DNA from 3 places in the Streptomyces sp. NPDC052773 genome. Region 3 is predicted to be linked to each of the others. Evidence: riboswitches for the same ligand, from Rfam matches in the RefSeq annotation. Region 3 holds a riboswitch; each other region holds the start of a gene.
The links. A riboswitch is a leader RNA that binds a small molecule or an ion and turns the genes downstream of it on or off. The one in region 3 is predicted to bind thiamine pyrophosphate.
Positions count from the first base shown of each region.

Region 1 (10,127 bases), on a different contig from region 3:
AGTCCGGAACCCCGCGGGACGACCCCGCGAGAGGCGTACACCCCCCGCACACCCCACCCGTGTTCCCCGCACGGGCTCCCCCCTCGCGCTTCGGGAGTGACCCATGGCCACGGCTGACACCGCACCCGCAGGACCCCACGCACCCCCCGTCCCCTCCCGCCCCGGCCTCGCCCCACAGGCCCTCCGTGTACGGCCCCCCGAACAGCCCGCGCCCCCGGACTCGTCCGCGCGGAGCACCCAGGCACCCCGGCGGACCGCTCCGCCCTCGCCCCCGCCCCCGGTACGGCCGGTGCCCCGGGCGCGACCGGCGACTCCTCCCGCCCAGCAGCAGACCGCGACCCTCATCGGTTCGGTCCAGCGCGCGATGCGCCTGCTGGAGTGCGTCGCCGGCCACGAGCACGGCGCACCGGCCAAGCAGCTCGCCCGCGAGACGGGCCTCGCGCTCCCGACGACCTATCACCTGCTGCGCACCCTGGTGCACGAGGGCTATCTGCGCCGCGAGAAAGGGCTGTTCTTCCTCGGGGCGGCGGCCGAGCGACTGAGCAGCAGCGGAGCACAGGAGAAACGTCGCAGCACGGTCACCGAGGCGCTCGCACGATGGCGGGATTCGATCGGCGTGCCGGTGTACTACGCGATGTACCGGGAAGGCGAGATCGAGGTTGTGTGCGTCTCCGACACCCCGGGCAATCCGGCGGTCGAGGAGTGGGCGGACTTCCGCGAGACCGGCCATGCGCACGCCATCGGCCAGTGTCTGCTGTCCCAGCTGGACGAGGCCGCCCGCCGCGATCACCTGGAGCGCTATCCCGTGCAGTCCCTCACCCCGTACACGGTGCGTGACAATCGAACGCTGCTCCAGCGCCTGGAACGTGTGGGCAGGATGGAACCTGTGATCGAGCGGCAGGAGTACGCGCTCGGCACGGTCTGCGCGGCGATCCCGATCACAGTGGGGACCACGGCCGCGACGATGGCCATCTCCCTCCCGTGCCATCAGGCCGACCGGCTGCTGCCGGCGGCACGGCAGTTGCAGAACGAGATCGGGCGCCTTCTGGGGTCGCTCTCGCTCTCTATCAGTATCTGAAAACTCACTCCTTGTGATCTGCTGTGCACGTTCAGCAAGATGCCAGCAGTATTCAACGGTTGATTCCCGGCCAATCGACGGCAACAGACGGGGTAGGCGATGCGCGAGTCCGTACAGGCAGAGGTCATGATGAGCTTTCTCGTCTCCGAGGAGCTCTCCTTCCGCATCCCGGTGGAGCTGCGGTACGAGACCTGTGATCCTTACGCCGTCCGGCTGACCTTCCATTTGCCCGGGGACGCGCCGGTCACCTGGGCGTTCGGACGCGAGTTGCTGATCGACGGAGTGGGCCGGCCCTGCGGTGAGGGTGATGTGCGGGTCTCCCCCGTGGAGCCCGACTCCCTGGGCGAGGTGCTGATCCGGCTTCAGGTGGGCGCTGATCAGGCCCTGTTCCGCTCCTCTTCGGCGCCGCTCGTCGCGTTCCTGGACCGCACCGACAAGCTGGTGCCCCTGGGACAGGAGGGCTCGCTCGCCGACTTCGACGCGCACCTCGACGAGGCGCTGGACCGCATCCTCGCGGAGGAGCAGAGCGCGGGTTGAGGCGGCGCGTACTTCGGGTGGAGTAACGCTTCTTCTTTGCTTTTAGGCGTACCGGCGTATCGACGTATCTGCGGCTCGGGAAGTCCGGTGTGGTCTCGGGCCCGGTGGGTTCGGCGGGCTCGGTGAGCCCGGGCTTGGCATGACCGGGCTTGGCGTGGCCGGGTGCCTGGTGGGCGTTGGGGAGCCGCGGGGCGTTGAGTGGCGGGGAGCCGTGGGCGGCGGGCTGAGCAGCTTGCCGCCCACGGGGCGCCATCGTCGGTCGCTGCCGTTTTCACCGCCCCGCTGCCGGTCTGCATGGCTCCGCTGCCGGGCGGCGCCGTCGTCAGCGCTTGCGGCGTCGTCCCCGGCCACCACTCCGCGGCGGCAGCGGTGTCCCGGCGCCGGCCGGCGCCGGTTCCGCCGCCGGGCGGTCCGCCGAGACCACGAGTGCGGCGAGGGCCGTGGTGACCGGCACCGACGCCACCAAGCCGATCGAGCCCACCAGGGTGCGCACGATCTCCTCCGCGACCAGTTCGCTGTTGGCGACCGTGCCCACGCTGCTCTGCGCGATCGAGAAGAGCAGCAGGAGCGGCAGCGCGGCGCCCGCGTAGGCGAGGACGAGGGTGTTGACGACGGAGGCGATGTGGTCGCGGCCGATCCGGATGGCCGCGCGGTACAGGCCGCGCCAGCCCATCGTCGGATTGGCGTCGTGCAGCTCCCAGACCGCCGAGGTCTGGGTGACCGTCACATCGTCCAGGACACCCAGGGAACCGATGATGACGCCGGCGAGCAGCAGACCGCTCATGTCGATCGACGGGTACAGCCCGTGGATCAGACCGGTGTTGTCGTCGGTGTCGCCGGTGAGCGCGGCCCAGCCGATGAACAGCGAGCCGAGGACGCCGATCAGCAGCAGCGAGATCAGCGTGCCGAGCACCGCCACCGATGTCCGGGCCGACAGTCCGTGACACAGGTAGAGGGCGGTCAGCATGATGGCGCTCGACCCGATCACCGCCACGAGCAGCGGGTTCGAGCCCTGCAGGATGGCCGGCAGGATGAAGAAGTTCAGCACGAGGAAGCTGATGGCCAGCGCGATCAGCGCCATGACGCCCCGCATCCGCCCGACAGCCACGACGGCGAGCGCGAAGAGGCCGGCGAGCAGGCCCATCGGCAGCCTGCGGTTCACGTCGGTGACCGAGTACTGGAGGTCCCTGGGGGCGGAGGGCTCGTAGGCGACGATCACCTTCTGGCCCTGCTCCAGCTGCCGTGACTGGTCCGGCTGGACGATCTCGTTGAAGGTACGGCCCTTGTCCTTGCCGGTGTCGACGCGGATGGTCGCCTTCTTGCAGGTGCCGTCGGCCTGCTGCTGGGCGGAGGAGCCCTCGGCGGTGGACGTGTCGCCGGTCGGGGGCGGGGCCGAGGCGTTGACCGAGCCGCAGTCCACCTTCTCGATCCTGGTGACCGTGGCGTGCTGGGTCTGCCGGTCGAAGCCGACCCCGGTCCGCTCGTGCGGCGGGGCGCCGCCGGGCCACAGCACGGCCAGCCCCACCACCACGGCCGCGGCGAACGGGATGAGCACCGCGCTGATCAGCTTGCGCAGATGCTGGGAGACGGGCGCGGCGGGGCCGTGAGTGTGCGAGTGCCCGTGGCCGCCATGCCCGCCACTGGGGCCAGAGCCGTCACCGGAGCCGGCGCCGCCACCATGCCCGTGGCCGTGGCCGCCACCGGAGCCACCGTGCCCGTGGCCGGGCTCACCACCTTGCCCGTGCCCGCGCCCGTGCGACCGTCCGTGCCGCGAACCCGGCCCGCGCCCAGCGTCGTTACCGGCTCCGCCACCATCACCGGCTCCGGGACCGTCTCCGTATCCACCCCCGGATCCATCCCCGAAGCCGCCTCCGAAACTGCCGCGGAAGCCGCCTCCGGAATCACCTCCGGGGCCGCTTCCGGGACCGGCGCCACGCGGGGGCTCGGGCGGTGGGAACGGGGGATGCTGCGTCGTGGTCACCGACCGATCATCGCAAGAACGAACGGGGCCCCCTGTTCACCGCGCCCGAATTGACGCTAGCGTGGAGCCACCTTTGTACACGCGGGAGCTCGGAGCACCGGGCTGAGAGGGCGCTGACCTCCGTCCCAGCGATGTTTCACATGAAACATCACCGACCACGAGTGATGTTTCACACGAGACGTCGGCAGACGGATACCGCTGCGTCGACCGCCGAACCTGTTACCGGGTAATGCCGGCGTAGGGAGTAGGTCTCATGACCATCAAGGACGCGCGCACGCCTGCCTCCACGCAGAACGCCTCCGTCGCGACGGAGACGTCGACCGACGGGGAGGCCGGGAAGTCCATCGGCTGGCACAAGGCGTACGTCGAGGGCACCCGCCCCGACCTGCGAGTGCCGGTCCGCCAGGTGCACCTCACCAACGGGCGGTCGGTCACGTTGTACGACACATCCGGCCCGTACACCGATCCGCACGTCGAAACCGACGTCCGCAGGGGGCTGCCACCGCTGCGGGAAAACTGGATCATCGCCCGCGGCGACACCGAGGAGTACGCGGGCCGTCCCGTCCGTCCCGAGGACGACGGAATCAAGCACACCTCGCCGCGTGGCGGCCTGCGCAACCTCGACGCGGTCTTCCCCGGACGACCGCGCCAGCCGCGCCGGGGCCGTGGCGGTCAGGCGGTGACGCAGCTGGCGTATGCGCGCCGCGGCGAGATCACACCGGAGATGGAGTTCGTGGCCATCCGGGAGAACGTTTCTCCCGAGGTGGTGCGCGAGGAGATCGCGGCGGGCCGAGCCGTGCTGCCGGCCAACGTCAACCACCCGGAGATCGAGCCGATGATCATCGGCAAGCGGTTCCTGGTGAAGGTCAACGCCAACATCGGCAACTCCGCGGTGACGTCCTCCATCGAGGAGGAGGTCGAGAAGATGACCTGGGCGACCCGCTGGGGCGCCGACACGGTCATGGACCTGTCCACGGGCCGCAACATCCACACCACCCGTGAGTGGGTGCTGCGCAACTCCCCCGTCCCCATCGGCACCGTGCCGCTCTACCAGGCCCTGGAGAAGGTCGACGGCAAGGCCGAGGAACTGACCTGGGAGATCTACAAGGACACGGTCATCGAGCAGGCCGAGCAGGGCGTGGACTACATGACGGTCCACGCGGGCGTGCGCCTGGCGTACGTCCCGCTCACCGCGAACCGCAAGACCGGCATCGTCTCCCGCGGCGGCTCGATCATGGCGGCGTGGTGCCTGGCGCACCACAAGGAGTCGTTCCTCTACGAGAACTTCGAGGAGCTCTGCGAGATCCTCGCCGCCTACGACGTCACCTACTCGCTCGGTGACGGCCTGCGGCCCGGGTCGATCGCGGACGCCAACGACGAGGCGCAGTTCGCCGAGTTGAAGACGCTCGGGGAACTCAACCGGATCGCGAAGCGTTTCAACGTGCAGACGATGATCGAGGGCCCCGGTCACGTCCCGATGCACAAGATCAAGGAGAACATCGACCTTCAGCAGGAGATCTGTGATGAAGCTCCGTTCTATACGCTCGGCCCGCTGACGACGGACATCGCGCCGGCGTACGACCACATCACCTCCGGCATCGGTGCCGCGATGATCGCCTGGTGGGGCACGGCCATGCTCTGCTATGTCACGCCCAAGGAGCACCTGGGGCTGCCCAACCGTGACGACGTCAAGACCGGCGTCATCACCTACAAGATCGCTGCCCACGCGGCCGACCTCGCCAAGGGCCACCCCGGTGCGCAGGAGTGGGACGACGCGCTGTCCGACGCGCGCTTCGAGTTCCGCTGGGAGGACCAGTTCAACCTGGCCCTCGACCCCGACACGGCTCGTGAGTTCCACGACGAGACCCTGCCGGCCGAGCCCGCCAAGACGGCGCACTTCTGCTCGATGTGCGGGCCGAAGTTCTGCTCGATGAAGATCTCCCAGGACATCCGCCGTGAACACGGCGGCAGCCAGGCGGAGATCGAGCAGGGCATGGCCCAGAAGTCGAAGGAGTTCGCCGCGGCGGGCAACCGGGTGTATCTGCCGATCGCGGACTGACCGGGCCGACCGGACGGCCCGGACCGACCGGACCGACCCGGCCCCGGCGGCACGGACTGACCGGACGGATGGTCCGCCGGCAGGGCAGGGCACCGTCTCCGGCTTGCGCTCCCCCGTCCACGTGGGGGCGCGCAAGCCGGCGGTCACTCCGGATGGTGATCCGGGCCGCCGAAGTCCGGACTCGTGTAGTCCGGGCTGGAGAAGCGGGGCCGGTGCCCGGCGGACCGGCCGTCGCCGGGGCTGGTGAAGCCGGGGCGGTCGTAGCCGAGGTGCGGCATGCGGCCGGTCGGGGCCGGACGGGCGGTGTGGTGCAGTGCGGCGGTGCCGGGTTCGGCGAGGGCTTCGCGGAGGAACGGCACGATGCCGCGTTCGAGCAGGGCCTCGCGCCAGGCCTCTCTGGCCTGCACCAGTTCGCTGTTCTCCTCGCCGTAGGGGCCGGGCTCCGGCGTGGGCCGGTTGCGCAGCGCGGTGAGCAGCAGACCGACCGCGGCGACGAGGATCGCCACCGCTGTCACGGCACCGAACACCCAGCCGGTGGTGAGCATGGTCCGGGCGAACGCCTGGTCGGGGTCGAGCATCTTCAGGATGTAGCCGACGAGCAGGAAGATCGCCGCGGCGGTTCCGGCCAGGACGGGGGCGAGGACGGCGATCACGGCGACGGCTCCCGCGCCGACGGTCTCGGCGGCCTCTCCCATGGTGGTGGCGAGCCCCATCGCGCTCGGCCCCGGTTCCGAGGAGTCGGACGCGGGGACGGACGACGGGGTGGACGGCGTCGGGTGGCGCAGTTCCTCGCGGACCTTCACATAGTGCTGGTACTCGGTCGCCGCGGCCGCGGTGATGAGGGCGGAGGCGCCGAGCGCCATGGTGCGCAGCTGTTCGGTGTTCAGCCGCTGTCCGACAGCGGCCAGTTCCGGGCGGTGTGGTGCGGAGCGCAGCGCCTCATCGAGGAGCCGCTCGTACTCCTGGCGGTCCTCGCTCAGCAGGTGCTGCGGAACGCTGTTCATGTGCATCCCCCGATGCTCCGTAGGGCTTGGGGCTCGCACGCTGACGAGCCGTCGGGCAGAAACGGAGGGGAGCCTGCTACGGATAAGCCGATGGTAGAGCGGTGACGGCAGGCGTTGACAGGGGGTTTGCAGAAATTGGGCCGTGGCCTGGGCTGTTACTCGCCGGTCCGGAGCCGGGGGCCGACTGGCCGGTGAACGCTCAGACGCTCAGCGGGAGTTGCTGGACCAGTAGCTTCCCGGCCATGGTCACTCCGCCGTCCATCGCGATGGCGAGGCCGTCGGCGTAGACGTGGGGTCCCTCGACCACGGGGCCGGTGCTGTCCTCGCCGTCCTCGGAGCCGACCTCGCCCAGCAGGTAGGGGATGGGGCTGTGGCCGTGGACGATGCGGGTGCCGCCGTAGGTGTCGAGCAGGGAGCGCACGGCGTCGGCGCCGCCCTCGTCGCGGAAGGAGAAGCGCTTGGTGAACTTGCGGAACAGGTCCCAGACCTCGTCCGCGTCGTTGCGGGTGAGGGTCTCGCGGACGTTGTCGTTGACGGCCTCGATGGAGTCGCCGTAGTCCAGGTAGGCGGTGGTGTCGGAGTGGACGAGCAGATGGCCGTCGATCTCGGTGAGCGCGTCGAGGCGGGCCATCCACTGCAGGTGGTGGTCCTGGAGGCGGTCCATGTCGGTCTTCTGGCCGCCGTTGAGCAGCCAGGCCGCCTGGAAGGTGGCGGTGCCCGCGCCGGAGTTGACCGGCGTGTCACCGAACCGCTTGGCGCCGATGAGCAGCAGCTCGTGGTTGCCCATCAGGGCCTTGCAGTAGCCGCCCGCCGCGGCGGCCTCGGCGGACAGCCGCATCACCAGGTCGATGACGCCGATGCCGTCCGGGCCGCGGTCGGTGAAGTCGCCGAGAAACCACAGCCGCGCGGTGCCCGCGCACCAGTGGCCGGCGGCGTCGATCAGGCCCTTCTCCTGGAGGGCGGCCACCAGCTCGTCGAGGTAACCGTGCACGTCACCCACGACGAACAGGGGGCCCGGACCGGTGGCGGGCGGGGCGACGGGCGCGGGCGCCGGGTCGACGGTCACCTGGACCGTGTCACCCCGGTTGATCACCGGCAGGTCGCGCTGGGTCGGCGTGTACTCCTGCGGGAAGGACACCGGCTCCGCGACTGGGCCGGGAGCCTCGCCCGGGTGAGAGCTGTGGACATACGGACCGGTCTCGTGGACGTACGCGGGTACCCGGAAGTCGCGCAACGTCGCCGTCCGCTCCACCTCGGGTCCCTGACCGGCCCCCTGAGTCATCGACCCCTCCACCATTGCGCCGCAGCTGCACCGCTTCGGACTGCCTGGTCGCAGCGGCCCGCGGTGTCGTGGGCCCATCATAGGAATGCGGATCGCGCCGTGTGATGACCCAGGGGTGGTGAATCAGAGCAAGACTCCAGTTCACCGCGGCTTTCGCCCCGATTGGGCAGGGCTTCGCCCGACCTGGTGACCGCCCCTATCTAGCCCTCTCCGGGGACCCGGGGCGGGCTGACCGTCGTCCGGGGCGGCCGTCGCTGGGACGAGGTACGCACGATCAGCTCGGTCGGTATCACCTGCTCGACGGGGTGCTCCGACTCGACGCCCTCGATGGCGTCGATGAGGAGCTGCACCACGGCCGTGCCGATCCGGCGCGGCTTCAGGGAGAGCGTGGTGATGGGCGGCTCGGTGTTGGCGTACACGGTGGACTCGCTGCAGCAGACCAGAAGCAGGTCGTCCGGTACGCGCAGCCCGTAGCGCCGGGCGGCGGCGAGCAGGTCGGTGCCGTTGGGGTCGAACAGTCCGTAGACCGCGTCGGGCCGGTCGGGGCGCGCGAGCAGCCGGTCGGCCGCGACGGCGCCCGCGCACGGGTCGTGCGCCGGGTAGGCCTCGTACACCGGGTCCTGGCCGACCCGCTCGCACCAGCGCAGGTACGCGGTGGTCGACAGGTGGGTGTACGTGTCCGTGGTGGTGCCCGTCAGCAGGCCGATGCGGCGGGCGCCGGCGTCGGCCAGATGGTCGAGGATGCCGAGGACGGCGGCCTCGTGGTCGTTGTCGACCCACGCGGTGACCGGCAGCGAGCCGGCCGGGCGGCCGTCGGAGACGACCGGTAAACCCTGCCGGACCAGCTCGCTGACGACCGGGTCCTGGTCGGAGGGGTCGATGACGACCGTGCCGTCCAGGGCGACGTTCGACCAGACGTCGTGCCGGGAGGTCGCGGGCAGGATGACCAGGGCGTAGCCGCGGGCGAGCGCGGCCGAGGTGGCGGCCCGCGCCATCTCCGCGAAGTACGCGAACTCGGTGAAGGTGAAAGGTTCATCCCCGTATGTGGTCACGGTCAGGCCGATGAGTCCCGACTTGCCGGTACGGAGGGTGCGGGCCGCGGCCGAGGGGCGATAGCCCAGCCGGTCGGCGACTTCTCGGACATGGCGCCGGGTGGCGTCCGGGAGCCTGCCCTTGCCGTTGAGGGCGTCGGAGACGGTCGTGATGGAGACTCCGGCGGCGGCGGCCACGTCTCTGATGCCCGCCCGGCCCGGCCGGCTGCCTCGACGTGAGGTTTCCGCGCGGCTCACCTGGTGCTTCCCTGCTGCTGTCATGGCGAGCCGATAGTAGGGCTCATGCGGTGGGGTAGTGCGGACGCATATGCAGCCATTGACAGGCACGTTTCTGCATGGCGGAAGAGGCTTAATTGCCTTTGATTTAAAGGTAGTTGAAGCCGTCCGGCATAGTACGTGACTTGTCGGCGTGCACCGGCCTGCCAACGGGGCCAGGTCTCGAAGAGGTCTCAACTCACCTTCACGAGGGATGCGCGCCACGGCGTGAGCCACGGGCGCGTAGATATATGTGCGGCGCGCCCCCCGCTTCGTACGCCTTCGAGCGATGATGCCCCTGATGCCACTGGGACGTGGGAGGTTGGCCTTCCCGCGTATCCGGTGTGCGCTCACCTGTTCGCAGCCGGGCCGAATCCTCATAAGGTAAGAAGCATTGGAAGCCGGCGGCGGCCAGGCGGCGTCGGTGGTCGCGAGGAGGACTGCGGTGAGCGAGACGAGCCCCAAGCTGCGCGCCGAGCTGGAGGGTATCCCCACCTACAAGCCGGGCAAGCCCGCTGCCGCGGACGGTCCGGTGGCCTACAAGCTGTCCTCCAACGAGAATCCCTATCCGCCGCTGCCCGGCGTGATGGAGCGCGTCACGGCCGCGGCCGCCTCCTTCAACCGCTACCCGGACATGGCCTGTACGGGGCTGATGAACGAGCTGTCCGAGCGGTTCGGGGTGCCCGTCTCCCACCTGGCCACGGGCACCGGTTCGGTCGGCGTCGCCCAGCAGCTGCTCCAGGCCACCTCCGGTCCCGGCGACGAGGTGATCTACGCCTGGCGGTCCTTCGAGGCGTACCCGATCATCACGCAGATCAGCGGCGCCACCTCGGTACGGGTGCCGCTGACGCCGGGCGACGTGCACGACCTGGACGCGAT
Region 1 covers NZ_JBITZX010000007.1:155,543-165,669, reverse strand. The annotation lists gene ACIG0D_RS18065 (IclR family transcriptional regulator) at 344-1,078, shown strand; gene ACIG0D_RS18060 (SsgA family sporulation/cell division regulator) at 1,178-1,615, shown strand; gene ACIG0D_RS18055 (YibE/F family protein) at 1,938-3,596, opposite strand; TPP riboswitch at 3,668-3,857, shown strand; gene thiC (phosphomethylpyrimidine synthase ThiC) at 3,850-5,655, shown strand; gene ACIG0D_RS18045 (hypothetical protein) at 5,799-6,665, opposite strand; gene ACIG0D_RS18040 (metallophosphoesterase) at 6,859-7,956, opposite strand; gene ACIG0D_RS18035 (LacI family DNA-binding transcriptional regulator) at 8,142-9,254, opposite strand; gene hisC (histidinol-phosphate transaminase) at 9,694-10,127, shown strand, end outside.
Region 1: linked by a shared signal. The riboswitch ahead of thiC (phosphomethylpyrimidine synthase ThiC) and the one ahead of thiO (glycine oxidase ThiO) in region 3 are both predicted to bind thiamine pyrophosphate.

Region 2 (10,127 bases), on a different contig from region 3:
GATGAACGACTCTTCCTGGGGGGCGCCGCAGACCGGGTACTGGGGCCCGCCCGACCAAGGGCCTGCCCAGGGGCATGTCCGGGGACCCGTCCAGGGAGCCGCCCCGGCAGCTCCCGCGTACGATGCGCGTGACGCGCAGCAGACTCGGCCCATGCCCATCGTGCCCGACGTATCCGCACACGGCGGAAACCAGGATGACGACCGGAGGGCCGCTCGGCTGAGCGGCCCTCTGTTCCGAGACGAGAGCACGTCGGCGACCTCCACCGGAGCGCCGCGGAATCCGGAGCCCATGCACGACGCCCCGCAGCCGGCCCCCGCCCCGCAGAAGAAGAGCGCGGGCCGGGACCTCGGTGCCGCGATAGGGGTCGGCGTCGGACTGGGCGCGGTGATCGTCGCGTCGCTGTTCGTCTACAAGGCCGTGTTCGTCGGGGTGATTGCGGTCGCCGTGGTGGTCGGGCTGTGGGAGCTGACCAAGCGGCTGGACGAGCGCAAGGGCATCCGCGTGCCGCTGGTGCCGCTCGCCATCGGCGGCGCGGCCATGGTCGTCGCCGGATACGTCCGCGGCGCCGAGGGCGCCTGGGTGGCGATGGCGCTCACCGCGCTCGCGGTGCTGGTCTGGCGGATGACGGAACCACCGGAGGGCTACCTCAAGGACGTCACGGCCGGCGTCTTCGCCGCGTTCTACGTCCCGTTCCTGGCCACGTTCGTCGCGATGATGCTCACGGCCGAGGACGGGCCCTGGCGGGTGCTGACGTTCCTGCTGCTGACCGTGGTCAGCGACACCGGGGCGTACGCCGTCGGCTGGCGGTTCGGCAAGCACAAGCTGGCCCCGCGGATCAGCCCCGGCAAGACCCGCGAGGGCCTGCTCGGCGCGGTCACGTTCGCGATGGCCGTGGGCGCGCTGTGCATGCAGTTCCTGGTGGACGGCGGCAGTTGGTGGCAGGGCCTGCTGCTCGGCCTCGCGGTCGCGGCGAGCGCTACCCTGGGCGACCTCGGCGAGTCCATGATCAAGCGGGACCTGGGCATCAAGGACATGGGCACGCTGCTGCCCGGACACGGCGGCATCATGGACCGCCTCGACTCCCTGCTGCCCACCGCCCCGGTGGTGTGGCTGCTCCTCGTGGTCTTCGTTGGCAGCGGCTGACCGACCACCCTCCGGCAGCGCGAAGCCCCCGCCCTCGGGCGGGGGCTTTCCCACACCCCTGGGTCCGCTCGGTGAAAGGTGGCGGCCGAGACGGGCGGCCCGGGTCACCCATGTGGATCTGCGACACTGGTACCACCATGCCCAAGCCCGGAGAACTCACTTTCGTCGCCCCGCGCGGAGCCAAGACGCCGCCGCGGCATCTTGCCGATCTCTCGCCCGCGGAGCGCAAGGCCGCCGTCGCGGAGATCGGTGAGAAGCCGTTCCGTGCCAAGCAGCTCTCGCAGCACTACTTCGCGCGGTACGCGCACGACCCGGAGCAGTGGACCGACATCCCGGCCGGTTCGCGCGAGAAGCTGCGCGAGTCGCTGTTCCCGGAGCTGATGACCGTCGTACGGCATCTGTCGACGGACGAGGGCGCGACGCGCAAGACACTGTGGCGGCTGTTCGACGGCACGCTGGTGGAGTCGGTGCTGATGCGTTACCCGGACCGGGTGACCATGTGCATCAGCTCGCAGGCCGGGTGCGGGATGAACTGCCCCTTCTGCGCCACCGGGCAGGCGGGGCTCGACCGGAACCTGTCGACCGCCGAGATCGTGCACCAGATCGTGGACGGCATGCGCGCGCTGCGCGACGGCGAGGTGCCCGGCGGGCCCGCGCGGCTGTCGAACATCGTCTTCATGGGGATGGGCGAGCCGCTCGCCAACTACAAGCGGGTCGTCGGCGCCATCCGCGCCCTCACCGACCCCGCCCCCGACGGGCTGGGGCTGTCGCAGCGCGGCATCACCGTGTCGACGGTGGGCCTCGTCCCCGCCATCCACCGGTTCGCCGACGAGGGCTTCAAGTGCCGCCTCGCGATCTCGCTGCACGCGCCCGACGACGAGCTGCGCGACACCCTGGTCCCGGTGAACACCCGGTGGAAGGTGCGCGAGGTGCTGGACGCCGGGTTCGAGTACGCGGAGAAGTCGGGGCGCCGGCTGTCCATCGAGTACGCGCTGATCCGGGACATCAACGACCAGGCCTGGCGGGGCGACCGGCTGGGCCGGCTGCTCAAGGGCAGGCCCGTGCACGTCAACCTCATCCCGCTGAACCCGACGCCCGGGTCGAAGTGGACCGCCTCTCGGCCCGAGGACGAGAAGGCGTTCGTGGAGGCCATCGCCGCGCATGGTGTGCCGGTGACGATCCGGGACACCCGTGGTCAGGAGATCGACGGGGCGTGTGGTCAGCTCGCCGCCACCGAACGGTAGTCTGACGGGCGTAAGTACATCTGCATATTCCGACAGGGGAGCGCCACAGCGCTGAGAGTGCGGCACCCGGCCGCAGACCCTCCGAACCTGGCCCAGGTCATTCTGGGTAGGGAGATCGGTCATCACTCGAGCTGTTGCGCCCTGCCCGGGAGCCCCCGGATTTTCCCCGGAGGTCCCGGGCAGGGCCGCGTCTCTTCCTGGTCACTCCAGGAGGAATCCAGTGAGCATCACCAAGAAGGCCACGATCATGGCCGTCGGGCTCGGCCTGGTCACGCTGTCCGCGTGCGGGTCGTCCGACGGCGACCAGGCGTCCGGCGGCGGTTCCGGATCCAAGACCGTCACGCTGGTCAGCCACAACTCGTGGGCCGTCTCGAAGGACGTCCTCGCCGCCTTCGAGAAGAAGTCCGGCTACAAGGTCAAGGTGCTGGAGGACGGCGACGCCGGGCAGGCCGTCAACAAGGCGATCCTGACCAAGGACAACCCGCAGGGCGACGTCTTCTTCGGCGTCGACAACACCCTGCTCTCCCGCGCCCTCGACAACGGCCTCTTCCAGCCGTACGAGCCGAAGGGCTCCGACCGGATCCTGCCCGAGTACCGCGCCGACGAGGCGAAGCACCGGGTCACGCCCGTCGACACCGGCGACATCTGCGTCAACTACGACAAGGCGTACTTCGCCGAGAAGAAGCTGACCCCGCCGGACTCCTTCGACGACCTGGTCAAGCCGCAGTACAAGAACCTGCTGGTCACCGAGAACCCCGCCACCTCCTCGCCGGGCCTCGGCTTCCTGCTCGGCACCGCCGCGAAGTACGGCGATGGGGGCACCTCCCGCTCGAGCGAAGCCGAGAGTGGGGGAGGCTGGCAGGACTACTGGAAGAAGCTGAAGGCCAACGGCGTGAAGGTCGTCGACGGCTGGGAGCAGGCGTACAACGAGGAGTTCTCCGGCTCCGCCGGCGGGAAGAAGGCCAAGGCCGACCGGCCGCTCGTCGTGTCGTACGCCTCCTCGCCGCCCGCCGAGGTCATCTACGCCGACCCGAAGCCGAAGACCGCCCCGACCGGGGTCGCCGAGGGCACCTGCTTCCGGCAGGTCGAGTACGCGGGGCTGCTGAGCAACGCCGGGAACCCCGAGGGCGGCAAGGCGCTCCTGGACTTCCTGATCGGCAAGGAGTTCCAGGACGACATGCCGCTGAACATGTTCGTCTACCCGGTGCGGGAGGGCGCCCAGGTGCCCGAGGAGTTCGTGAAGTACGGCCCGCAGGCCGAGGACCCCGAGACCATGGACCCGGCGAAGATCGCCGACAACCGTGACGACTGGGTCAAGTCGTGGACCTCGCTCGTACTGAAGTAACCCCCCGCGAGGGCGGCGCGAAGAGCGCGGCGGCGCGGCTCGGGCTCATGGCCCTGCCCGTCGCGTTCTTCGCCGCATTCTTCGCCTGGCCCGTCGCCGCGATCGTCGCCCGCGGCCTCGTCGTCGACGGGTCCTGGCAGCTCGGGCGGCTCGCGGAGGTGCCCGCCGACCCCGCCGTCCGGCACGTCCTGTGGTTCACCACCTGGCAGGCGCTCGCCTCCACCGCGCTCACCCTGCTGCTCGCGCTGCCCGCCGCGTATGTCTTCGCCCGCCTCGACTTCCCCGGCAAGCAGTTGCTGCGCGCGGTGGTGACCGTGCCGTTCGTGCTGCCCACGGTCGTGGCCGGTACGGCGTTCCTGGCGCTGCTCGGGCGCGGCGGACTGCTGGACGAGCTATGGGGCGTACGGCTGGACACCACCGTGTGGGCGATCCTGCTCGCGCACGTCTTCTTCAACTACGCGGTCGTCGTCCGCACGGTCGGCGGGCTGTGGGCGCAGCTCGACCCGCGGCAGGAGGAGGCCGCGCGGATGCTCGGCGCGTCCCCGTTCACCGCCTGGCGGACGGTCACGCTCCCGGCGCTCGCGCCCGCCGTGGCCGCCGCCGCGCTGATGGTGTTCCTGTTCACCTTCACCTCCTTCGGCGTGGTGCAGATCCTCGGCGGGCCCGAGTTCTCCACCCTCGAAGTGGAGATCTACCGGCAGACGTCCGAGATCTTCGACCTGTCCACGGCCGCGGTGCTCACCCTCGTCCAGTTCGCGGCGGTCGGCGCGATCCTCGCCGTGCACGCCTGGACGGTACGGCGCCGGGAGACCGCGCTGCGGCTGGTCGACGCGGCGGTGACCGCGCGCCGGCCGCGCGGGGCCGGGCAGTGGGCGCTGGTGGCCGGGGTCCTCGTCACGATCGCCCTGCTGCTGGTGCTGCCGCTGGCGGTGCTGGTGCAGCGCTCCCTCGACGCGCCCGGGCTGCGGTACTACGAGGCGCTGACCCGGGCGGACGGCGGCACCTTCCTCGTCCCGCCGATCGAGGCCATCGGCAACTCCCTTCGGTACGCCCTCGCCGCGACCGCCATCGCCGTCGTGATCGGCGGGCTCGCGGCGGCGGCGCTCACCCGGCGGGACGCCGGGCGGTTCGTGCGCGGATTCGACGCGCTGCTGATGCTGCCGCTGGGCGTGTCCGCGGTGACCGTCGGCTTCGGCTTCCTGATCGCGCTCGACGAGCCGCCGCTGGACCTGCGGGCCTCGTGGATCCTGGTGCCGCTCGCGCAGGCGCTGGTCGGGGTGCCCTTCGTGGTGCGGACGATGCTGCCGGTGCTGCGGGCCGTGGACGTGCGGCTGCGGGAGGCGGCGGCGGTGCTCGGGGCGTCGCCGTGGCGGGTGTGGCGGGAGGTCGATCTGCCGATGGTGCGGCGGGCGCTGCTGGTCGCGGCCGGGTTCGCGTTCGCCGTGTCCCTCGGGGAGTTCGGGGCGACCGTGTTCATCGCGCGGCCCGACAACCCCACCCTGCCGGTCGCCGTGGCCCGGCTGCTCGGGCGGCCCGGCGACCTCAACTACGGGCAGGCGATGGCCCTGTCGACGATTCTGATGGTGGTGTGCGCGGTGGCGCTGCTGGTGCTGGAGCGGCTGCGGACCGACCGGACGGGGGAGTTCTGATGCTGCTGCGGACCGACCGGACGGGGGAGTTGTGATGCTGCTGCGGGTCGAGGGCGCGACGGTGCGGTTCGGCGGGCGGGCCGTGCTCGACGCGGTCGATCTCGCCGTCGCCGAGCACGAGGTGGTGTGTGTGCTCGGGCCCAGCGGCAGCGGCAAGTCCACGCTGCTGCGGGCGGTGGCCGGGCTGCAGGGCCTCGACGCGGGGCGGGTCGTGCTGGACGGGCGCGACCAGACGGGGGTGCCCGCGCACCGGCGGGAACTCGGACTGATGTTCCAGGACCACCAGCTGTTCCCGCAGCGGGACGTGGGCGGCAACGTGGCCTTCGGACTGCGCATGCACGGCGTCTCCCGGCGCCGGCAGGACGAGCGGGTACGGGAGCTGCTGGACCTGGTCGGACTGCCGGGGGCCGCCCGCCGGGCCGTGGCCGCGCTCTCCGGCGGCGAGCAGCAGCGGGTCGCGCTGGCCCGCGCGCTCGCGCCCTCGCCGCGGCTGCTGATGCTGGACGAGCCGCTGGGCCAGCTCGACCGGTCGCTGCGGGAGCGGCTGGTCGTCGAACTCCGGGAGCTGTTCGGCCGGTTGGGCACCACCGTGCTCGCGGTGACCCACGACCAGGGGGAGGCGTTCGCGCTCGCCGACCGGGTCGTGGTGATGCGGGACGGGCGGATCGCCCAGTCCGGGACACCGCTCGCGGTGTGGCAGCGGCCGGCGGACGCGTTCGTGGCCCGCTTCCTCGGCTTCGACAACGTGGTCGACGCCACCGTCACCGGACAGGCCGCCGCCACGCCCTGGGGCAAGCTGCCGGTCCCCGAGGGCGCCGCCCAGGGGGCGCGCACCCTGCTGGTACGGCCCGCCGGGGTGCGCCTGGTCGCCCCCGACGCCGGGCTGCGCTGCACGGTCGCCGCCCGCACCTTCAAGGGCACCCATGTCGCCGTGCACCTCCAGCCGGAGGGCGCCCCGCGTCTGGAGGCGGCGTGCGCGCTGCGCTCCGCGCCGGAGGTCGGGGACGTGGTCGGCGTGGAGTTCGACGCGGCCGAAATCGTGGTGCTCGACTGAGCGAGCGGATCATAGGGTGCGAGCCATGAGCCGACTCGCACATGACCGCTACTGCGACGAAATAGCCGATCAGGTACACCGGTTGAGGGCGGTGGTGACGTCCGGCGCCGATCTCTCCGCGACCGTCCCGACCTGCCCCGACTGGTCGCTGGAAGAGCTGGTGCGGCACACCGGCGGGGCCCTGCGCTGGGTGGAGCTGCTGGTGCGCACCAGGGCGGAGAAGGAGATCCCGCTGAGCGAGGTGCCGGGCGGCGCCGGACCCGAGGCGACGGGGGACGCGGCGGCGCTCGACACCTGGCTGGCGGAGGGCGCCGAGGCGGTCGTCGCGGCACTGCGGGAGGCCGGTCCGGACGCCGCGGTGTGGGCCTGGTCCGGGATCAACACCGCCGGGTTCTGGGCGCGCCGGATGACCCACGAGGTCACCGTGCACCGCGCCGACGCCACGCTCGCCGCCGGGCTGCCCTACGAGGTGGCGCCCGAGGTCGCGGCGGACGCCGTGGACGAGTGGCTGGAGATCGTGCGGTTCGTGCAGCGGGCCCTGCCGGACGGCCCGGCGAGCGAGCTGCGCGGCACGGGCCGCAGCCTCCACCTCCATGCCACCGACACCGAGCCCGGGCTGAACGCAGAGTGGGTGATCGAGCTGACCGAGGACGGGGTCGCCTGGCACCGCGGCCACGAGAAGGCGACCGTCGCCCTGCGCGGCCCGCTCACCTCGGTGATGCTCGCCTTCTACCGCCGCCTCCCCCTGGACGCGCCCGGCCTGGAGGTGCTGGGGGAGCGGGAGGTGCTGGACTTCTGGCTGGAACGAGCGACGTTCGGCTGACCGTCATCCTGGCCCGCCCTCGGCCCGGCCCGGCTCGGTCGGCCCGGATACGCGGATGGCCCGCCCCGTCAGTCCTCCCGGGGCGGGCCATCGTAGGGCGGTGGGTCAGTCGTTGCTGTTCGCGCCGCGGCGGCGGAGGCCGAAGAAGACCGCGCCGCCGCCGATGACGACCAGGGCGGCCGCGATGCCGACGATCAGGCCGGTGTTCGAGTTGGCGCCGGTCTCGGCGAGGTTGGACTCACCGGCCGCGGGGGACGGGGCGTTGCTCGCGGTGTCCGCGGGCGCGCTGCTGCCGCCCTCGGAGGCGGACGGGGTGGGCGTGGCGGAGTCCTCCGGGGCCGACGGGGTCTCGGAGGCCGACGGGGTGTCCGACGGGGTGTCGGAGGGGGTCTCCGACGGGGTCGGGGTCGGCGTCGGGGTGGGAGTCGGGGTGTCGCCCGGCTTGCACGGGGTGGACGGGGTGGTCAGGTTCGGCTTGATGTCCTCGTCGACCTGGTTCCCGGCCTTGACGTGGATCCGGTACGTGGCGTTCGGCTTCCAGTCCTCCTCGAAGGTGATCGTGACGCCTTCGTGGGAGCCCCGGACCTCCTGGGTGCCGACCAGACGCTCGTCGGCGCCGTTGTTCTCCAGGTAGACCGAGACGGTCGCCGGGACACCCGTGGGGTCCTTGTCGGTGACCCTGATGACGCCCTTCGCGCCGTCGCACTCGGCGGCGGCGGAGAACTCACTGATGTCACAGGCGAGGGCGGTGCCCGCGACGCCGAGCGCCAGGGCGGCCGAAGCGGAGGCGACACCGATCATGCGCACGGAACGTGCAACGTTACGGCGAGTTATGGACACGTTTGTCCTTTACGGGATACGCACATGCGGGGGGTTGACAGGGGCGACGGGGTGACACCGGCTCACGGCGTCCGTCCCGGAACCCCCAGGAGGCTCACAGGTTTATAAGCGCTCCATAAGGAGTGTCAATGCACATGCCCGCCACGGGGGTTGGCTTTGCCCGCTTATTAACCGCCGAGACGTTTCAACGCCACCGGAGCCTCCTCGATCCGGTCGACCAGCGCCACCCGCGCCGCCATCGGCCGCTCCCGCGCGAGCGCCCGCAGCAGCGGCCAGGCCGGCAGGTGCTCCGTCCAGTGCGCCCGGTCCACCAGCACCATCGGGGTCGGCTCGCCGCGCGACTCGTAGTAGTTCGGCGTCGCGTTGTCGAAGATCTCCTGTACGGTGCCGGCGGCGCCCGGCAGGAAGACCACCCCGGCGGTGCAGCGGGCCAGCAGGCCGGCCATGGGGGTGCCCCGCTCGAGCGAAGCCGAGAGTGGGGGAGGGTGGCGTTGGAGAAGTACTTGGCGATGTGCGCGGCGAAGGCGTTCGGCGGCTCGTGGCCGTAGAACCAGGTCGGCACGGCGACCGAGGGCCCGCCACCGGGCCACCGCCCGCGCACCTCGAAGGCGGCCCGCGCCCACTCGGTGACCGACGGGACGAACGACGGCACCTTGGCGAGGACGCGGAGGGCGTCGGTGAGCATGGTGTCCTCGAACGGTGCCGCGTACGCGCCCAGGTTGGCGGCCTCCATTGCGCCGGGCCCGCCTCCGGTCGCGACGGTGAACCCCGCGCGCGCCAGCGCGCGACCGAGACGCGCGGCACCGGCGTACGCCTCCGTTCCGCGCGCCATCGCGTGTCCGCCCATGACGCCCACCACCCGCGCGCCCACGAGGAGTTCGTCGAGCGCGTCGGAGACCGAGTCGTCGTGGACCGCGCGCAGCATGGAGGCGAAGACGTCGCCGTCGGACCTGGTCTGTCGGAACCAGGCGTAGGAGCGGGCGTCGGGGGTGGCCTCGTACCCCTCGTCGAGTCCGTCGAACAACTCGTCGGGGGTGTAGACGAATCCGCGGTACGGATCGAAGGGGAGGCCCGGTATCGGCGGGAAGACCAGGGCTCCGGCGGCGCCGACGCGGGCGGCGGCCTCGCGGGTCATGGGGCAGCCGAGGAAGACGGCGCCGGTGACATCCGCGGCGAGGAGGGCGTCCGTACGGTCCGTCAGATCGACGGACTGGACGCGGAAGTGAGCGAGCGTGCGCTGCCGGGAGACGACCTCGTCGAACTCGGCGAGGGACTCGATCTCCCGGTCGTGGGAGGTGTGGTGGCTCTCTGGCTGGGCGGGTGCCGGATGCACCCGCCCATGCTAGGCAGCCTCGTCGTACGGGACGGTCAGCCCTCGATGGCCGCCGGGTCCATCCAGACGACCTCCCAGGTGTGGCCGTCGAGGTCGTCGAAGGAGCGGCCGTACATGAAGCCGAGGTCCTGCGTCTCGCCGGAGGCCGTGCCGCCCACCGCGATCGCCTTGTCCACCAGCTCGTCGACCTTCTCCCGGCTCTCCGCGCTCAGCGCGATCAGCACCTCGCTGGTGCGGGTGGCGTCGGCGATCTCCTTCTTGGTGAACTGGGCGTACTTCTCCTTGGTGAGCAGCATGGTGACGATCGTGTCGCTGATGACGACGCTGGCCGCGGTCTCGTCGCTGAACTGGGGGTTGATCGAGTAGCCCAGCTCGGTGAAGAACTTCTTCGAGGCGTCCAGGTCGGCGACGGGCAGGTTCACGAAAATCATCTGCTGGTACATCGGGTCTCTCCCTCGGTTTTCGTCGTTCTCGGTGGGATAGACCGGGGCGCCGCCGCGAACTCATCGGTGCCCGGAGATTTTTTCGCACAGTTTTTTGTACGGCCTTTCGTACGGCCCTCAGCCCGCCAGCGGCTGGGCCGCCAGCGCCGCGACGATCAGGGTCAGCGGCCCGAACATCGCCAGCAGCGCGCCCGCGCGCAGGGCCGCGGCGCCGCGCAGGACCGTACTGGGCGCGCCGAGCCTGACGAGCGC
Region 2 covers NZ_JBITZX010000009.1:117,603-127,729, reverse strand. The annotation lists gene frr (ribosome recycling factor) at 1-2, shown strand, start outside; gene ACIG0D_RS21150 (phosphatidate cytidylyltransferase) at 2-1,144, shown strand; gene rlmN (23S rRNA (adenine(2503)-C(2))-methyltransferase RlmN) at 1,282-2,388, shown strand; TPP riboswitch at 2,413-2,519, shown strand; gene ACIG0D_RS21140 (thiamine ABC transporter substrate binding subunit) at 2,609-3,733, shown strand; gene ACIG0D_RS21135 (ABC transporter permease) at 3,781-5,382, shown strand; gene ACIG0D_RS21130 (ABC transporter ATP-binding protein) at 5,417-6,436, shown strand; gene ACIG0D_RS21125 (maleylpyruvate isomerase family mycothiol-dependent enzyme) at 6,462-7,259, shown strand; gene ACIG0D_RS21120 (LAETG motif-containing sortase-dependent surface protein) at 7,365-8,060, opposite strand; partial or broken gene ACIG0D_RS21115 (LOG family protein) at 8,267-9,432, opposite strand; gene ACIG0D_RS21110 (VOC family protein) at 9,468-9,875, opposite strand; gene ACIG0D_RS21105 (hypothetical protein) at 9,993-10,127, opposite strand, start outside.
Region 2: linked by a shared signal. The riboswitch ahead of ACIG0D_RS21140 (thiamine ABC transporter substrate binding subunit) and the one ahead of thiO (glycine oxidase ThiO) in region 3 are both predicted to bind thiamine pyrophosphate.

Region 3 (10,127 bases):
TCGGCGCCGAGGATGGCGCGGGCCGCAGGGACCGGGAGGTCGCCCTGCCCGAGGTGGAGGACGTCGGCGCGGGCGGCGTGGGCGACGTCCGCGCGGTCGTTGACCGCGAGGAGCTTGCCGTGCCGGGCGCAGGCGTCGGCGAAGACCTCCAGGTGCTCCAGTTCCTCGGCGGCCTCCATGCCCTTGTCGCGCAGCTGCACGATGTCGACACCGCCGGCCAGGACCGCGTCCAGGAATTCGGGCAGGTCGCCCTGGCGCTTGCGGGCGTCCGTGCACAGGTAGAGCCGGGCGCCGGCCAGGCGGGCACGGGCGGTGGTGGCGGTGTCGGGCATGGGTGTCCCCCCGTTGTCGGTGGCGTACGGGCCGCGGCCGGGCTGCCGCGGGCGCAGTGAACCACGGCCGTGGCCCCGTGCGCGCCGCGGCCCGTACTCCGGACGGTTGTTCGGACTTGCGTGTTCGGTGTGCTCAGATCAGACGGCGAGCGCCTGGGCCCGGCGCTTCACCTCCGTGCCGCGATTCTCGCTGAGAGCCTGCGCGGGGGTGCCGGGCAGGCTGTCGTCGGGGGTGAAGAGCCACTCCAGCATCTCTTCGTCCGTGAAGCCGTCGTCCCGCAGGAGCGTCAGGGTCCCGGACAGGCCCTTGACGACCTTGTCCCCGTCGATGAAGGCGGCGGGGACGTGCAGCGCGCGGTTCTCACCACGGCGTACGGCGATGAGCTGGCCATCCTTGACCAGCTGCCGCACACGCGTCACCTCGACGCCGAGCTTTTCGGCGATGTCGGGGAGGGTGAGCCAGGCGGGGACGAGAGCATCGATCTTTGCGTCAATCTCGGTCACGTCACTAAGCCTGCCATCCCGGACTGACAGTCGGTACCCAGGGCGGGCGCGGCAGGGCCGACGGAGTGGGCGGCGAGCCCGCCCACGCCCCGGGCGAGGCCCGCCGGTCGCTGCGGGCGAGGCCCGCGGCCCGCTTCGGGCAACGCCCGCGATCCCCTCGGACGAGGTTCGCCGACCGCTTCGGACGGCGCCCACCGACCGCTTCGGACGAGGCCCGCCAGGCACCTCGGACCACGCCCGCCAGGCACCTCGGACCACGCCGCCAACCGCCTCTCGGACCACGCCCGCCAACCGCCTCGGACCACGCCCGCCAACCGCCTCGGACCACGCCCGCCAACCGCCTCGGACCACGCCCGCCAACCGCCTCGGACCAGACCCGCCACCGCCTCGGACCACGCCCGCGCGCCGCCGCCCCGCTCTACGCCGTCGCCGACTTCAGCGGCCGGGACGGGTCCGTGAGCAGCTCCGGGTGCATCGGCGTGCCCGACTCGATCAGGCGGCGGCCCTGGGCGAGGTCGCGGGGACGGCCGACCGCCAGCAGCGCGACCAGGCGCCGCTCGCGCAGCCAGCAGACCGTCCAGGCGGGGCCGGAGGGGTCGCCGCGCCACAGCACGGTGTCGGCGGACGCGTGGTGCCCGGCGTACTGGACGAAGCGGCCGAACTGCTCGGACCAGAAGTACGGGACCGGGTCGTAGACCGCCGGGGCCTCGCCCGTGGCGGCGCCGATGATGTTCGCGGCGACCGTGCGGGGGCCTTGGAGGGCGTTGTCCCAGTGGTGGACCAGCAGGCGCTCGCCGTACCGCGCGGACGGGAAGGACGCGCAGTCGCCGACGGCGTAGACGTCCGGCGCGGAGGTGCGCAGATGGGCGTCCGCCACGACCTCCCCCTGGGCCCCCAGCTCGATGCCGGAGCCCGTCAGCCAGGCGGTGGCGGGGCGGGCGCCGATACCGACGACGACGGCCCCGGCGGGCAGCCGTGTCCCGTCGTCGAGGACCACCGCGCCGGGCTCGACGCGCGCCACACGCGCGCGGGTGCGCAGTTCGGCGCCGGCGTCGGCGTACCAGGCCGCCATCGGGGCCGCGACCTCGGCGGGCAGCGCGCCCGCGAGGGGACGGTCCGCGGCCTCCACGACCGTCACCGCGCAGCCCGCCTCCCGCGCGGCCGTGGCGAACTCCGCGCCGATCCAGCCCGCGCCGACGACCACGATGTCGTGCTGCCGGCCGAGCACCGGCCGCAGCCGTTCGGCGTCGTCCAGGGTGCGCAGCAGATGCACGCCCGGCACCCCTTCGGCGCCCGGCAGCCGGATCGGTTCGGCACCCGTGGCGACGACGAGCACGTCGTACGGCACGGGCCCGGCCTCGGTGTCCAGCTCGTGATCGGCGGGGCGCGCCCCCGTCACCTCGCGCCCGAGGTGGAGTTCGATGCCGAGCGCCTCGAAGTCGACGTCGAAGGCGGAGCCCTCGGCCGTGCCGAGCAGGACGGCCTTGGACAGCGGCGGCCGGTCGTACGGCTGGTGGGGCTCCGCGCCGATCAGCGTCACCGTGCCGGTGAAACCCTGCTCCCGCAGGGCGACCGCGGTCTGCACACCGGCCATGCCGGCGCCCGCCACGACCACCCGCCGCGGTGCGGACGCCTCCCGGTCCCGCGTGCCCCGTTCCTGCGTCTGCTCGCTCACCTGATCACCATAGACGTCACCATAGACACCTGACGTTCCGTCAGTCACCGCTCGTGCGCCGTGACCTGCTCCACAACGCTGGTCCCGCTGCCCTCCTGGGACTCCCACTCCCAGGTCTCCTCCAGCCGCACCCGCCCGTCGGGCAGCTCCACGACCCGGGACACGCAGTGCCCGCAGGACGTCGTCCCGTCGTGCTTGAGCTGGACGTACCGGAAGTCCAGCCGGTCGCCCCGCCGGGTACCGACGAGATACCCGCGCGCGATGTCGCCGCCCTCGTAGTCGGCCCAGATCTCGCCGTCCCGCTCGTGGTAGCGGAACCGGGTGCGGGTGCCCACCTGGCCGGGGGCCTGGTCGGCGACGGGAGCGAGGACGAGACCGTCGAGGGATCGGTGGGGCGGGCGGGCCACGGGCGGAGGCTCCCTTACTGAGACATACGGCGTCGGGCTAGGGTGGCCAACGTAAAGCACTCGCGGGAGCCCGGACGCACCGGGCTGAGAGGGAGGCTGGCGGCCTCCGACCGTACGAACCTGATCCGGGTCATGCCGGCGAAGGGAGGGGCTGGACGCCCATGTCGCGTACGTCCGACACATCCGACGTCGTCTCCGACGTCACGTCCGAAGCGGCCCCCGACGTTCTGGTCGTCGGGGGCGGGATCATCGGTCTGGTCACGGCCTGGCGGGCCGCGCAGCGCGGATTCGCCACGGCGGTGCTGGACCCCGAACCGGGCGGCGGGGCCGCCCAGGTGGCGGCCGGGATGCTCGCCGCCGTCACCGAACTGCACTACGGCGAGGAGACCCTGCTCGGCCTGAACCTGGCCTCGGCGCGCCGCTACCCGGAGTTCGCGGCCGAGCTGACCGACCTCACCGGGCACGACCTCGGCTACCGCCGGTGCGGCACGCTCGCCGTCGCCCTGGACGCCGACGACCGCGCCCACCTGCGCGAACTGCACACCCTGCAACGGGAGTCGGGGCTCGAGTCCGAGTGGCTGTCGGGGCGCGAGTGCCGGCGCCTGGAGCCGATGCTCGCGCCCGGCGTGCGCGGGGGCCTGCGGGTCGACGGCGACCACCAGATCGACCCGCGGCGGCTCGCGGCCGCCCTGGTCGCCGCCTGCGAGCGCTCCGGGGTGGTGTTCCACCGCGTGCGCGCGGAGCGGCTCACCGTCGTACGGGACCGTGCCACGGGCGTGGTCACCGAGGACGGCACCGCGCTGGCCGCCGGGCAGGTGGTGCTCGCCGCCGGCAGTCTCAGCGGGCGCCTGGCGGGCGTCCCGGACACCGTGGTGCCGCCGGTGCGGCCGGTGAAGGGGCAGGTGGTGCGGCTGACCGTGCCCGCGCGGTACGCGCCGTTCCTGAGCCGGACCGTGCGGGCCGTGGTCCGCGGCAGCCATGTCTACCTGGTGCCGCGCGAGAACGGCGAGCTGGTGGTCGGCGCGACCAGCGAGGAGCTGGGCTGGGACACCACCGTGACCGCGGGCGGCGTCTACGAGCTGCTGCGCGACGCCCACGAGCTGGTGCCGGGCATCACCGAGCTGCCGCTGACGGAGACCCGCGCGGGACTGCGCCCCGGCTCCCCCGACAACGCGCCGCTGCTCGGCCCGACCGACCTGGACGGGCTGCTGCTGGCCACCGGCCACTACCGCAACGGGGTGCTGCTGACCCCGGTGACCGGCGACGCGCTGGCGCACGCCCTGGCCACCGGCGAACTGCCCGAGGAGGCCCGCCCGTTCACGCCGAAGCGTTTCACCTCCGGGACCGCGGAGCAGCCCGCGCTCACGCGGCCCGATGCCTCGCACCCCGCACTCACGGAGCAGTCCGCATGAACATCTCGGTCAACGGCGAGGCCCGCGAGGTCGCGCCCGGCACGGCGCTCGACGCCGTCGTCCGCTCGCTCACCGCGGCGCCCTCCGGCGTGGCCGCCGCCCTCAACGAAACCGTCGTCCCGCGCGGACAGTGGGCGACGACCGCGCTCTCCGACGGAGACCGCGTCGAAGTCCTCACCGCCGTCCAAGGAGGCTGACCCATGGCCGACGACCCCTTCGTCCTCGGTGGTACGACCTTCACGTCCCGGCTGATCATGGGCACCGGCGGCGCGCCCAGCCTGGAGGTCCTGGAGCGTGCCCTGGTGGCGTCCGGGACCGAGCTGACGACGGTCGCGATGCGGCGGGTGAACCCCGACGTGCACGGCTCGGTGCTGTCCGTGCTGGACAAGCTGGGCATCCGGGTGCTGCCGAACACCGCGGGCTGCTTCACCGCCGGCGAGGCGGTGCTCACCGCGCGGCTGGCGCGGGAGGCGCTGGGCACGGACCTGATCAAGCTGGAGGTCATCGCCGACGAGCGCACCCTGCTGCCGGACCCGATCGAGCTGCTGGAGGCCGCGGAGACACTGGTCGACGACGGCTTCACCGTGCTGCCGTACACCAACGACGACCCGGTGCTGGCGCGCAGGCTGGAGGACGTGGGCTGCGCGGCGATCATGCCGCTCGGCTCCCCCATCGGCTCCGGGCTCGGCATCCGCAATCCGCACAATTTCCAGCTGATCGTCGAGCACGCGCGCGTACCGGTGATCCTGGACGCGGGCGCCGGGACGGCGTCCGACGCCGCGCTCGCCATGGAGCTGGGCTGCGCCGGTGTGATGCTCGCCTCGGCGGTCACCCGCGCCCAGCAGCCGGTGCTGATGGCGGAGGCCATGCGGCACGCGGTCGAGGCGGGCCGGCTGGCCCACCGCGCGGGCCGTATCCCCCGCCGCCATTTCGCGGAGGCGTCCTCCCCTACGGAGGGCCGGGCCGACCTCGACCCGGAGCGCCCGGCGTTCTGAGAGCCCGCCTTCGCGCCCGCCCGGCCGCGCTGAGCAGCACGGCCCCGGGGACGGTCACAGCTCTGCTGCAGTCCGCCCCCGGGGCCCCTGAGGCGGCGGGCGGTGTCGGTGGCGGCTCGTAGACTCACCTGCGTGGACACGACCCTTCAGGACCCTCTGGTCGGGCAGCTGCTCGACGGCCGTTATCGCGTCGACGCGCGGATCGCGGTCGGCGGGATGGCCACGGTCTACCGGGCCGTGGACACCCGCCTCGACCGCGTGCTCGCGCTGAAGGTCATGCACCCCACGCTGGCGGCCGACGCGTCGTTCGTGGACCGGTTCATCCGGGAGGCCAAGTCGGTCGCCCGGCTGGCCCACCCCAACGTGGTGCAGGTCTTCGACCAGGGCACCGACGGGTCGTACGTCTATCTGGCCATGGAGTACGTCGCCGGGTGCACCCTGCGTGACGTGCTGCGCGAGCGCGGGGCGCTCCAGCCGCGGGCCGCGCTGGACATCCTGGAGCCGGTGCTGGCCGCGCTCGGCGCCGCGCACCGCGCGGGGTTCGTGCACCGGGACATGAAGCCGGAGAACGTCCTCATAGGGGACGACGGCCGGGTGAAGGTCGCCGACTTCGGACTGGTCCGCTCCGTCGACACCGTCACCAGCACCACCGGCGCCGTCCTCGGCACGGTCTCCTACCTGGCCCCCGAGCAGATCGAGCACGGCACCGCCGACCCCCGCGTGGACGTCTACGCCTGCGGCGTGATGCTGTACGAGATGCTGACGGGCGGCAAGCCGCACACCGGCGAGACCCCGGCCCAGGTGCTGTACCAGCACCTCCACGAGGACGTCCCGCCGCCCTCGGCGGCCGTCCCGGGCCTGCCGTACGAGCTGGACGAGCTGGTCGCCTCGGCGACCGCGCGCACCCCGGACATGCGTCCGCACGACGCGGTGGCGCTGCTCGCCCAGGCCCGCGAGGCCCGCGCCGCGCTGAGCGTGGACCAGCTCGACGCGGTCCCGCCGCAGGCGCTGGCGGCGGAGCACGACAACGCGGAGGACCGCACGAGCGTGATCCCGCGCGCGCTGACCTCCCCCCTGCGCCTGCTGCCGGTCGGCGGGGACGACGAGGACACCGCGCCGCCGGTCGACCGGACCAGCCGACTGGAGCGTCCGCCCGCCCCGGCGCCCCGGCGCCGCCCCCGGCCGCCGCGCACGGTGGTCACGATCGTCGCCGCCGTCCTGCTGGTGCTCGGCCTCGGCGCGGGCGTCTGGTACATCAACTCCGGGCAGTTCACCCGGGTCCCCGCGGTGCTGGGCAAGACGCAGGAGCAGGCCGAGCAGCGGCTCACCGACGCCGGTCTGGAGGTCGGCGACGTCGAGCAGGCCTACAGCGACACGGTCAAGCGGGGCACCATCATCAGCACGGACCCCGAGCCGGGCAGCCGCATACGGCAGAACGACTCGGTGTCGCTGACCGTCTCCAGAGGCCCGCAGACGGTGAAGGTGCCGAACCTGGCGGGCTACCGCCTGGACAAGGCGCGGGACGTGCTCGAGGACGAGGGCCTGGAGCCGGGCATGGTCACCCGGCGGTTCAGCGACGACGTGGAGCGGGGCTTCGTGATCGGCACCGAACCGGTCGCGGGCACCGAGCGCAAGGCGGGCTCCGCGATCGCGCTCACCGTCAGCAAGGGCAGCCCGGTCGACGTCCCGGACGTCGTCGGGCAGGACCTCGCCGACGCGCGGGAGCGGCTCGAGGAGGCCGGGCTGAAGGTCCGGGTCGCCGAGCGGCAGGTGCACTCGGAGTACGAGCAGGGCCAGGTGGCCCGGCAGTCCCCGGGCGCCGACGGCCGGGCCGCCGAGGGCGACACGGTGACCCTCACGGTGTCCAAGGGCCCGGTGATGATCGAGGTCCCGGACGTGGTCGGGGACAGCGTCGACGAGGCGAAGGACAAGCTGGAGGGCGCCGGTTTCCAGGTCGACGAGGACCGCGGCCTGCTGGGCCTGTTCGGCGACACGGTCGAGGAGCAGTCGGTGGCGGGCGGCGAGAGGGCGCCCGAGGGCTCGACGATCACGATCACCATCCGCTGATCCTCCGCCGGCCATCCGCTGACGAGGCGTCGCTCACACCGGCCGCCCGGCGGCGAGGGGCGCGGGAAGCGCCATGACACCCTGAACGGGTGAAGAGTGAACTTCCCGGCTCCCTCCGCGATCTTCCCGGCTCCGCCCACGACCGTCCCGGCCGCCCGCGCAACCCCGTCGGCAGCCACGTCCCCGTGGCCGGTGGCCTCAGCTCCGTGGGTCTGTCGTACGCCCGCGAGATCGGTGCCGAGACCGTGCAGGTCTTCGTGGCCAACCCGCGGGGCTGGGCCACCCCGGCCGGCAACGCGCGGCAGGACGAGGAGTTCCGGGCGGCGTGCGCGGCGGAGTCGGTCCCGGCGTACGTCCACGCGCCGTATCTGATCAACTTCGGCTCGCACACCGAGGCGACCGTGGAGCGGTCGGTGGAGTCGCTGCGGCACTCGCTGCGGCGCGGGCGGGAGATCGGCGCGCTCGGTGTGGTGGTGCACACCGGCAGCGCGACCGGTGGCCGGGACCGGTCGGTGGCGCTGAAGCAGGTGCGCGAGCACATGCTGCCGCTGCTGGACGAGCTGACCCACGACGACGACCCGTTCCTGCTGCTGGAGTCGACGGCCGGCCAGGGCTCCTCGCTCTGCTCGCGGACCTGGGACTTCGAGCCGTACTTCGAGGCGCTGGACGCGCATCCGAAGCTGGGCGTGTGCCTGGACACCTGCCACATCTTCGCCGCCGGGCACGATCTGACCGGTCCGAGCGGGATGCACCAGACGCTCGATCTGCTGGTGGAGACGGTCGGCGAGGGCCGGCTGAAACTGATCCACGCCAACGACTCCAAGGACGTCGTCGGCGCGCACAAGGACCGGCACGCGAACATCGGCGCCGGTCACATCGGCGAGGACCCGTTCCGGGCGCTGATGACGCACCCCGCCACCGAGGGCGTCCCGCTGATCATCGAGACGCCCGGCGGCAAGGAGGGGCACGCGGCGGACGTGGAGCGGCTGAAGAAGCTGCGGGAGATCTGAGGAGAAGCGCCGGTCAGAGCTCGGGGCCGTCCCCGGGCTCCTCCTGGTAGGAGTAGCGCTGTTCCTTCCAGGGGTCGCCGATGTTGTGGTAGCCGCGCTCCTCCCAGAAGCCGCGGCGGTCGGCGGTCATGTACTCCACGCCGCGGACCCACTTGGGGCCCTTCCAGGCGTACAGGTGCGGCACGACCAGGCGCAGCGGGAAGCCGTGCTCGGCGGTGAGCAGCTCGCCGTCCTTGTGGGTGGCGAAGATCGTGCGCTCGGCGGCGAAGTCGGACAGCCGCAGATTCGAGCTGAAGCCGTACTCCGCCCATACCATCACATGGGTGACGTTCTCGGCGGGCGGAGCGATCTCCAGAATGGTCCGCGCGGGGATTCCGCCCCACTCCGCGCCCAGCATGCTGAACTTCGTCACGCAGTGCAGATCGGCCACCACCGTGGTGTACGGCAGGGCCGTGAACTCCTCGTGGGTCCAGCAGTGCTTCTCGCCGTCGGCGGTGGCCCCGAAGACCCTGAACTCCCAGCGCTCGGGCCGGAACTTGGGCACCGGGCCGTAGTGCGTGACCGGCCAGCCGCGCTGCACTCGCTGCCCCGGCGGAAGCTCGGACCGTGCTGCTTCTCCTGTTTCGCGCTCCACCGGATGACCCATGTCTCCATCCTGACAGACACCGACCGGTGCACATGACCAGGCAGGTCCACAAACGGGCAACTAGCACTAAGCATGCACTTACTTACTAAGTACGCACTTACTGGACGATCTTCGACGGCCGGTGCAATCATGCGGCGCAACCTGCCAGTTCCCCCGCGCGGAAGGAGCCTCTGCGATGCAGGGCGACCCCGAGGTCCTCGAATTCCTCAACGAGCAGCTGACCGGCGAGCTGACGGCGATCAACCAGTACTGGCTGCACTACCGGATCCAGGACAACAAAGGCTGGACCAAGCTCGCCAAGTACACGCGTGAAGAGTCCATCGACGAGATGAAGCACGCGGACAAGATCACCGAACGCATCCTCATGCTGGACGGGCTGCCGAACTACCAGCGCCTGTTCCATGTGCGGGTCGGGCAGACGGTGACCGAGATGTTCCAGGCCGACCGGCAGATCGAGGTGGAGGCGATCGACCGCCTCAAGCGGGGCATCGAGGTGATGCGCGCGAAGGGCGACATCACGTCGGCGAACCTCTTCGAGTCGATCCTCGAGGACGAGGAGCACCACATCGACTACCTGGACACCCAGCTGGAGCTGATCGACAAGATCGGTGAGGCGCTGTACATCGCGCAGCAGATCGAGCAGCCGAGCTAGGGCCTGCCGTCTGGATCACGCCGGGCGGACCGGGCGGGCGGGTCAGGCGGCGGCTTCGCTGATCTCCGAGAGGACCGGCTTGCCCTGGTCGGCGAGGTCGCGGCGGGGGCAGGAGCCCCGGCCCAGGAGTGCCTGGATACGGCGCACGCACGATCCGCAGTCGGTGCCCGCCTTGCAGGCGGAGGCTATCTGGCGAGGGGTGCAGGCGCCGTTCTCCGCGTGCTGCTTCACCTGCTGCTCGGTGACGCCGAAGCAAGAGCAGACGTACACGCGGTTCACCTCCCGCCGGGATCGAGTCGTGATGCCATCCCCGTGATCGGTGAGGCAAACCTAACCTTACCCATCGCGCAGAGGACGCAAAAGCGGAGTGGGGGGGGGGGGGGGGGGGGTGGGGGCCCCCCCCCCCCCCCCGACCGAAACACGATAA
Region 3 covers NZ_JBITZX010000020.1:49,954-60,080, reverse strand. The annotation lists gene thiE (thiamine phosphate synthase) at 1-332, opposite strand, end outside; gene ACIG0D_RS32220 (Rv2175c family DNA-binding protein) at 471-836, opposite strand; gene ACIG0D_RS32215 (NAD(P)/FAD-dependent oxidoreductase) at 1,255-2,511, opposite strand; gene ACIG0D_RS32210 (hypothetical protein) at 2,556-2,918, opposite strand; TPP riboswitch at 2,971-3,082, shown strand; gene thiO (glycine oxidase ThiO) at 3,080-4,330, shown strand; gene thiS (sulfur carrier protein ThiS) at 4,327-4,527, shown strand; gene ACIG0D_RS32195 (thiazole synthase) at 4,531-5,325, shown strand; gene pknB (Stk1 family PASTA domain-containing Ser/Thr kinase) at 5,458-7,392, shown strand; gene ACIG0D_RS32185 (deoxyribonuclease IV) at 7,482-8,402, shown strand; gene ACIG0D_RS32180 (sulfite oxidase-like oxidoreductase) at 8,416-9,048, opposite strand; gene bfr (bacterioferritin) at 9,224-9,700, shown strand; gene ACIG0D_RS32170 ((2Fe-2S)-binding protein) at 9,743-9,979, opposite strand.